2 regions of the Enterococcus hirae ATCC 9790 genome follow, and region 1 is predicted to be linked to the other one. Evidence: predicted binding sites of a transcription regulator. Region 1 holds the regulator's gene; the other holds the start of a gene.
What was found. Region 1 encodes LexA, which represses DNA repair genes until DNA is damaged. Its sites were predicted from a motif close to CNAACANNTGTTNG; they were not measured.
Positions count from the first base shown of each region.

Region 2: the regulator LexA is predicted to act here: its motif matches at 1,745-1,758, upstream of ruvA (Holliday junction branch migration protein RuvA).

Region 1 is NC_018081.1:2,399,076-2,404,011, forward strand. It holds gene tkt (transketolase) at 98-2,092, opposite strand; gene EHR_RS11415 (DUF896 family protein) at 2,190-2,444, opposite strand; gene lexA (transcriptional repressor LexA) at 2,593-3,216, shown strand; gene EHR_RS11425 (hypothetical protein) at 3,724-3,942, shown strand; gene EHR_RS11430 (adenine phosphoribosyltransferase) at 4,218-4,712, opposite strand; gene recJ (single-stranded-DNA-specific exonuclease RecJ) at 4,743-4,936, opposite strand, start outside.
Region 2 is NC_018081.1:776,256-781,191, forward strand. It holds gene EHR_RS03730 (TetR/AcrR family transcriptional regulator) at 1-15, opposite strand, end outside; gene ruvB (Holliday junction branch migration DNA helicase RuvB) at 108-1,109, opposite strand; gene ruvA (Holliday junction branch migration protein RuvA) at 1,122-1,724, opposite strand; gene msrB (peptide-methionine (R)-S-oxide reductase MsrB) at 2,032-2,475, opposite strand; gene treR (trehalose operon repressor) at 2,553-3,266, opposite strand; gene treP (PTS system trehalose-specific EIIBC component) at 3,500-4,936, shown strand, end outside.

The DNA.
Region 1 (4,936 bases):
TTATTCTAATTTTCTACTACAAAAAAAGAACATCTGAAAATAGTCTCCTTTTTTCAGATGTTCTTAAACGTTTGTCGTAAAACTTCTTTAACTCATTTTATAATTGGTTGAAAGTTGCTACAACATTTTCCACAGTGAAACCAAATTCTTCAAGAATTTTATTTCCTGGAGCAGAAGCACCAAAATGATCGATCGTGATAGTTGTTCCTTCTGTCCCAACATAGCGTTCCCAACCAAATGAAGCTGCTGCTTCAATAGCTACTCGTTTTGTTACGGCTTTTGGTAAGACGCTTTCTTTGTATTCTGCAGATTGTTTTTCAAATAAATCGAAACTTGGCATTGAAACGACTGAAACATCTTTTCCAGCTGCTGCCAATTCTTTTTGTGCTTTGACTGCTAGATCCACTTCAGAACCAGTCGCGATCAAGATACCTTCTGGTGTTTCTCCTTGAGCTGGTGATAGTACATAAGCTCCTTTTTTCACCATTTCGTCTGCCACTTCTTTCGTTGATGGCAGAACTGGAAGATTTTGACGACTTAAAACCAAGATCGTTGGTGTATCAGTCGATTCCATTGCTACTTTCCAAGCAGCGCGTGTTTCATTCCCATCGGCTGGACGAATCACGTGAACACCTGGCATACATCTTACAGACGCTAATTGTTCGATTGGCTCATGTGTTGGTCCATCTTCACCAACCGCCACTGAATCATGTGTCAACACGTAGATGACCGGTGTATTTTGAATAGCTGCTAAACGGACTGCTGGACGTAAGTAATCAACGAAAACAAAGAATGTACCGCCATAGATACGAGTTCCGCCATGAAGCTGGATACCGTTCATCGCAGCTGCCATCGCAAACTCACGAACGCCAAACCAAATATTACGACCTTCATAATGTTCTGGAGTAAAGTCTTTGTCCGCAGTGACCATCGTATTATTCGAACCTGATAAGTCCGCTGATCCGCCCCAGAAACTTGGGATTGCTTTTGATAACTCTTGAATCACTTCTTTGCTTGAAACCCGGCTAGCTTGACTTTCGCCTACTTCATAAGAAGGTAATTCAGCATCCCAGTCAGCTGGAAGTTTTCCAGCAAACGCATCTTCAAATTGTTGAGCTAATTCTGGATAAGCATGTTTATAGTTTTCAAACATTTCTTTCCATTCATTTTCAGCTTTTTGCCCTTCTTCAACCATTGTTTGGTGGAATCTTTCAGCTACTTCTTCTGGAACTGTGAAATCAGGATACTCCCAACCATACACTCCTTTAGCCATTTTAATTCCATCATCGCCAATTGGTGCCCCATGGACAGCAGAAGTTCCTTCTTTAGGAGCTCCGTAGCCGATCACTGTTTTGACTTCGATCAATGTTGGTTTTTCAGTTTCAGCTTTTGCTTCTTCGATCGCTTGATTGATGGCTTCCAAATCATTCCCATCTTTAACCAAAATATGTTGCCAGCCATAAGCTTCATAACGAGCTCCTACATTTTCAGTGAAAGCTTTTGAAGTAGGACCATCTAATGAAATATCATTTGAATCATACAATACGATCAATTTACCTAATTTCATGTGAGCAGCCATTGAACTTGCTTCTTGCGAAACGCCTTCCATCAAGTCGCCGTCGCCACAAAGAGAATAAGTATAGTGATCTACCACTTTGAAGTTTTCTCTGTTATATGTTGCTGCCAAGTGAGCTTCTGCCATTGCCATACCTACAGCCATAGCGATTCCTTGTCCTAACGGTCCAGTTGTTGCTTCTACTCCGTCAGTATGATTGACCTCTGGATGTCCAGGTGTTTTTGAATCCCATTGACGGAATTGTTTTAAGTCATCGATTGTGACTTGATAACCTGATAAATGTAGTAAGCTGTATAACATTGCCGAACCATGTCCTGCGGATAAGACAAAACGGTCACGGTCAACCCAATTTTTTGAAGTCGTTGGGTTCACTTTCAAATGTTTCGTCCAGAGTGCATATGCCATTGGGGCTGCCCCCATTGGTAACCCTGGGTGTCCAGAATTTGCCTTTTGAACTGCTTCAATACTTAATGTACGGATCGTGTTAACGCCAAGTTGGTCGATTTTGTCGAACAAAATAACCCCTCCTATTAATTTAGGTTTTTTTACCTTTATTTCTTACTTACTAATTTTATTAGATACGTCTAGAAAAAGCAATGTTTTTTAGTAATTATTACTGAAACTTATTTCCTCGACGATGTAAGCCTTTTTCACGTTGGATTTCTTTCAATTTTTCTGGAGTGACATCGTTACCTTCTGGATCAACGATTTTCATCCCTTCGATATGGTGTCGCATCCCAGAACGAAAAGCAGACAGATACTCTTCTCTTAACGCCAATTGTTCTTTTTCTTCGTCAGCTGTTAAGCCTTCTGTTTTCTTTTTTTGGGCCAGTTCGTTGATGCGGGTAATTTTTTCCGGTGATAACATAGCAAGTCCTCCTTTTTACTCTACTTCATATTATATAAAAATCACGAAAAAAACAACTAGTATAAAATATTTTAAATACGAACATTTGTTTGAAAGAAGTAGTTTTATGTGGTACTATTTAATTATTAATTGAAAGAAGGTGTACTCTGTGGCCCGACAAACCGAAACCAGACAAATCGAAGTCTTACGATATATCCACGAGCAAGTTTCCCAAAAAGGCTACCCACCAACTGTTCGGGAGATCGGAGAAGCGGTTCAGCTTTCTTCTACCTCCACAGTTCACGGTCATCTTGCACGATTGGAAAAAAAAGGATTTATTCAACGTGACCCTACGAAACCACGTGCAATCGAATTAACAAAACAAGGATTAGCCAAAATAGGGGTAAAACCTTCCACGATTCCAGTGCTTGGTGTGGTCACTGCAGGTGAACCGATTTTAGCAGTTGAAGATGCGTCCGATTTCTTTCCGATCCCTCCTAACCTTTCTTCTGAAGATGGAAGCTTGTTCATGTTGACGATCCGCGGAGAAAGTATGATCAATGCAGGAATTTTAGACGGAGATAATGTAATTGTCCGTAAACAAGAAACTGCCCAAAACGGGGATATCGTGATTGCAATGACCGCCGAAGATGAAGCGACTTGTAAACGATTCTATAAAGAAAAAAATCATTTTCGTTTACAACCGGAAAACGATCTTCTTGAACCGATCATTTTAGATCAAGTCTCTATTTTAGGTCGAGTCGTTGGGCTCTACCGCAGTCATATCTATTAAAGACGATTTTTTTGACTAGACTTAAGTGAAGGTCTTACTCGCATACTCATTTATTTGCAGTAACTGCTATATCTATCAATAAAGACTGAAAAACCCGGGGCAAAGTGTCTCGGGTTCTTTAATGGGCATTAAGATGGATAAACGATGATTAAGTGTCCATAAACGGCCTGAGTTTTTTCTCTTGTGCTTTCCTCACTCCTTAAATAAAATGCACCGATCTCCTACTTTTTTGTCGATCTTTGTCGTATTTCCATTTCGATTTTTTTCATTTGGTACCACTACAATCGTCATTTACCTACCATGATCTGCGGCATGATTTAGATCAAATACAGCTAACTGCTTTGAATACGGTAAATAAGCAAATGACCTGTGCTGGTTTAAAAAAATTCTGAGTATTACACACATAGATTTCGATCTTTTTTGTTCTTCCCTCTTTACAAAACGAACAAAAGTTCGTATACTAATTATACGAACTTTTGTTCGCATAAAATAATGAGGTGAGAAATCATGAAATCAATGAGACGTCTTGGCTTAGTATTAATGGTATTATTTTTAGGCATTATTATTGGTAATTTTGGTATGCGTACAGCATTGTTGATCTTTGTTCCGTTGTTTTCTTTATGGTTTATGTTGTGGGATGAAAAGAAATACCGTCAGTCTGAACGGCGTCGGATTCATGATGACACTTTTTATCCAGACTCCTATTATCGATCGAGACACTCTTGATCTTGACCCATAAAGAATCCTGAATAACGAAATAAAAAAACACATATGTAAGAGTCAGAAAACGGCTCATGCACAAAAAAGTAGTCGATTGTTCCCCCCCATCAAAAAACAATTGACTACTTTTACAAATACACCTGCACAAACTAAAAATAGTGAGCAAGCGTACTTGGGATTGCTTGACAAAAAAGAGAGTGGGACAATTAGTCAGAAAAAATCTGATTAACGTCCCACTTCTTTTTACATTTATTTTTAATGTTTATTAAGCAAAAAATCGTTTAATATTCCATCAAGGTGATCATATCATATCCTTCGATTTTTTCACGACCATCTAAGTCCATTAGTTCGATCAAGAAAGCACAGCCAACAACGACACCGCCCAATTTTTCTACTAATTCGATCGTTGCTTTGATCGTTCCCCCTGTAGCCAATAAGTCATCACAAATCAAGACTCTTTGTCCAGGTTGGATCGCGTCTTTATGGAGTGTCAATGTATCTGTACCGTATTCCAGTCCGTAAGTTACTTCGATCGTTTCACGAGGCAACTTCCCTTTTTTACGTACAGGTGCAAATCCAACTCCTAATTCGTAAGCTACAGGACAGCCAACGATGAATCCTCGCGCTTCTGGTCCTACAACCATATCGATTCTTTTTTCTTTCGCATAATCTACGATCTGTTTCGTTGCTTCTCTGTAGGCATCTCCATCAGCCATAAGGGGCGAGATGTCACGAAAAATAATTCCTTTTGCTGGATAATCAGGAATACTTGCAATATATTTTTTAAATCCACTATTTGTCTCCTCCTAGGTTGTTAACCTTTTTTTAATAGAGGGAATATCACTTAACAATAAGAATTCCTCTACTTTGATTTTTTTTATTCGTTGCTGATAACGCACGCTATCAGTCAACGGATGACTTTTGGGATTAGCGATCTTTTGCAAAACGCCATCTTCTATTGTAACAAATTTCAATTCAAAAAACACCTGAATCATAAAAA
Region 2 (4,936 bases), 1.2 Mb from region 1:
CGGTGTATCGCCCATCTCATCATCTCCTATCTTCTTTACAAAGACTTCTAGTTCTACGATTTTCTTGAAAAAGTATTTATATGGACAGTCGATTCAAGTATCCTTTTTTATACTTGATAATCATATCCAAAATGTTCATAGGCATATGGTGTGGCGATCCTTCCACGAGGTGTCCGTTTCAAGAAACCTTTTTGGATCAAAAAAGGTTCATACATATCTTCAACAGTTTCTCTTTCTTCACCAATATTGACAGATAACGTACTCAATCCAACCGGTCCGCCACCATATAATTCAATCATCGTACGTAATAGTTTCTGATCGACATAATCCAAACCTGCCTGATCGACTTGTAACAACGTTAATGCTTGATTGGCAATGGTTTGATTGATCTTGCCATCTCCCTGTACTTGTGCAAAATCACGTACCCTTTTTAATAAGCGGTTAGCGATCCGTGGTGTTCCTCTTGAACGTCTAGCAATTTCCAGTGCACCTTCTTCAATGATCTCTGTTTGAAAAATATCAGCAGAACGAATCACGATTTCTCTTAAATCAGCTTCTTCATAATATTCCATATGAGAAATGATCCCAAATCGATCACGAAGTGGCGCTGAAAGCATACCTGCACGAGTTGTTGCGCCAATTAATGTAAAAGGTGGTAAAGGAAAATGAACAGGATGAGCAGTTGGTCCTTGTCCAACCATTATATCAACGTAAAAATCTTCCATGGCAGAATAAAGCATCTCTTCTGCTACACGAGGTAATCGATGAATTTCGTCAATAAATAAAACATCGCCAGCTTCTAACTCATTTAAAATAGCAACCAGATCTCCTGGTCGCTCGATTGCGGGACCACTAGTTGTTCGTATATTGACTGCCATTTCATTCGCAATCACCATTGCCATTGTCGTTTTCCCTAATCCCGGCGGACCATATAACAAAACGTGATCCAACGGCTCTTCCCTGTGACGGGCAGCTTCAATATATATTTTGAGTTCCTGTTTCACTTTCTTTTGACCAATATATTGGGAAAGTAACCGTGGGCGGAGGGTCTTCTCTAAACTTAATTCATTCTCGCCCGTTTCAGGGGATAATAACTGTTCATCGGTCATCATTTTCCCTCCTTATTTTTTCATCATTAATTTTAAAGCTTGGCGTAAGTATTCATCTGTTGTGAGATTTTCTACTTCTTTTAGTTGTTTCTCGACCCGCTTGACCTCTTTATCACTATATCCAAGTGCTGATAAAGCTTCCATTGCTTCTGATAATGCCGTCGCATCTTGTGCTGTACTTTCATCAAATAAATTGAAGGGCGTATCGATACTTAATTCGCCAAATTTTCCTTTTAAATCTAAAATCATTTGTTGAGCTGTTTTTTTACCCACACCAGGGAATTTGGTCAGATAAGTCACATCCCCTGTTTCAACCGCTTGAATCAATCCTGAATGATCATCACTAGCCATAATCGCTAAGGCACTTTTTGGTCCAATTCCTGAAACACTAACTAACCTTAAAAATAATTGCTTTTCTTCTAAAGAATCAAATCCGTACAGAAGATGTGCATCTTCTCGAATGACCTGATGGACGTAAAGTTTGATTTCTTTGTTTAGCTTACTACTATAACGATAGGGATTGCCTAATGCAATTTGATAACCGATCCCATTTGTTTCGATTACTAAATAATAAGGATTGATAAAGGTTACTACACCTGTAAAATATTCATACATCTGTTATCCTCTTTCTTTCACACACATATGTTCGCATATTTTCTTCCATTGTAGCATACTTTTTCTTTTGAAAAAAGAGAACAGAAGATCGAGCTACGCTTCTCCTTTTTAACGTAAGTTTATCAAGGTTTTTAGGATAAACATTTTTTGCAAGAGATTTTAATTTGAACGATCAGAGTTTCAGCACTTTCCTCAAAACAAAGGATCAATATTCAGGAAACAACGCTTCAATAAAGATAAATAAGAAAAAACCTTGAAACAATCAAAAATTGTCTCAAGATTTTTTACCCAAAAATAAAGCTCTTCCTTATTCAACTTGTGATAGATATTCTCCATATCCTTGTTCTTCCATTTCTTCATATGGAATAAACTTTAAAGCCGCAGAATTGATGCAATAACGTAGTCCGCCTTTTTCAGCAGGACCATCATTGAATACATGCCCTAAATGAGAATCTGCTTGACTGCTTCGCACTTCCACTCGGTGCATACCATGAGAAAAGTCGGCCTTTTCTTTAATATCTTTTCTAGTGATTGGTTTACTGAACGCCGGCCAGCCACATCCCGCATCGTATTTTTCGGCTGAGCTAAACAATGGCTCCCCACTGACAATATCGACATAGATCCCTTTTTCATAGAAATCATCATATTTCCCACTAAATGGTCTTTCTGTTGCGTTTTCTTGCGTCACAGCATATGAAATTGGAGATAATTCCTCTTTTAAATCACGCTCATTTTTCTTGAAATCGTCCACTAAAAACGCCTCCTTTTTCTTTTAATCATAACGACAAAAGTATCAGAAGCAAACATTCTGCTCATAGTAATAATTGCTTAGACTTTACGACGTCTAGCAAACTCGACGAAACGAAATTTATCTAAACGGTGAATTGATTCTGTATACTCGAAACACCTTGTATCTTCGAGGTGAACCAGTCCTCTTACTACCACGACATAGCGATCTCCATGTAGATCCATCATCTCTTCGATTTCAGGAGTTACTTCTTCAACGGTAATTTCTTTCTGGGCGTAAGCAATCGTTAGTTGCAATTCATTTTCAAAGTATTCGTAGATCGAGCCAGCAGCTTGTGTTGCTGTTAAAGTTGGTACCACATTTTTTAATAAATAATCACGATCTAATATGACCACTTCTCCATTGATTTTCCTTTGACGAATCAAATGCCAAACCGGCGTTTTTTTCTTCCAGCCTGTTATTTCACTCAATGATTGGTCCACTTCTGTTTCTTCGATTAATTGAACGATGGTTTCACTTGGGATTCGTTGTGTTTCCTGTAATTCTTTGTAGCTTGTTAATCCTGCAATTGGAAAATCAAATCGATTGCGGTCTAAAACAATCGAACCCTTTCCTTGTTTCTTTTGGATATAACCTTCAGTCGTTAACAAGTTAAGCGCTTTTCGAATTGTTTCTCGTGAAACACCATAAATTTGAATCAGCTGATTTTCACTAGGGAGCAAAGTATGCGGAGGATATTGTTGATCCAAAATTTTTTGCTCTAAATCTAAAAAAATTCCATTAAATTTATTCATTACATTTCCTCCACTTAATATTCAATTTCTTTTATTCGCATATAAACTATACTACAGCTTTTTTGTTATTTCAATCGCCCCCTCTTTTCACATATCCCTACACTAAGCCAAGTGTAACGATTACATTTTTTCATTTTTCGCTTGTAAAACGCTTGCAATAGTAGGAAGAAACAAGTATAGTATGGATAAGATAACTTGTGTATACAAGTTTAAAAAGAAAGGGGTTTATTCCTATGGCAAAGTACCAAGCAGATGCTGAGAAACTGTTAAAGGAAATTGGTGGAAAGGAAAATATTGCTGCAGTTAGTCATTGTGCCACTCGGATGCGCTTTGTCTTAAATGATCCAAAAAAAGCCAATGAAGAAGCAATCGAAGATATTCCTAGTGTGAAAGGGATGTTTACCAATGCTGGGCAATTCCAAGTCATTATTGGTAACGATGTTTCAACCTTTTACAACGACTTCGTTGCTGTATCAGGTGTTGAAGGCGTATCCAAGGAGCAAAGTAAAGTTGCTGCTAAACAAAATCTCCACCCTGTCCAACGAGCAATCGCTGTTTTGGCAGAAATTTTTACACCATTGATTCCAGCCATTATCGTAGGGGGACTGATTTTAGGTTTCCGGAACGTATTAGAAGGAATCCAATTTGAAAGTCTTGGTGGAACAATTGTTGAACACTCTCAATTTTGGAACGGCGTAAACGGCTTTTTATGGCTACCTGGCGAAGCAATTTTCCATTTCTTACCAGTTGGTATCACTTGGAGTATCGCGAAAAAAATGGGCACTACACAAATATTAGGAATTGTTTTAGGGATTACGTTAGTTTCACCGCAATTATTAAATGCCTATAGTGTCGCATCAACAGCTGCGGCTGATATTCCATTTTGGGATTTTGGTTTTGCTCAAGTTGATATGATTGGTTATCAGGCACAAGTCATTCCAGCGATGCTTGCTGGATTTATGTTAGCTTATCTTGAAATTTTCTTCCGTAAATATATTCCACAGTCGATTTCTATGATATTTGTTCCATTGTTCTCTCTACTCCCAACAGTCTTAGCTGCCCATGTCATCTTAGGGCCTGTGGGTTGGACAATCGGTAGTTGGATCTCAAATATTGTTAATACTGGCTTGACTTCTTCAATCAGTTGGTTATTTAGTGCCGTCTTTGGTTTCTTATATGCACCTTTAGTAATCACCGGCTTACACCATATGACGAATGCAATTGATATGCAATTGATTGCCGATTTCGGCTCTACGAATCTTTGGCCAATGATTGCTTTATCAAATATCGCACAAGGTTCGGCAGTTCTTGCGATCATCTTCTTACATCGCGGAAATAAAAAAGAAGAACAAATCTCGATTCCAGCAATGATTTCTTGTTATCTAGGGGTAACTGAACCTGCAATGTTTGGGATTAATCTAAAATATGTTTACCCATTTGTTGCCGCAATGGTTGGTTCAGGTTTAGCTGGAATGTTTGCCAACTTGATGAATGTACGTGCTAATGCAATTGGTGTTGGTGGACTACCTGGTATTCTAGCCATCCAAGCAGAAACTTGGGTTCCGTTCATCATTTCTATGATCATTGCAGTTATTGTTCCATTTGGTTTAACCGTAATCTTCAGACGTCAAGGGATCTTAAATAAAATCGATCCTGCTGTACCCGTAGAA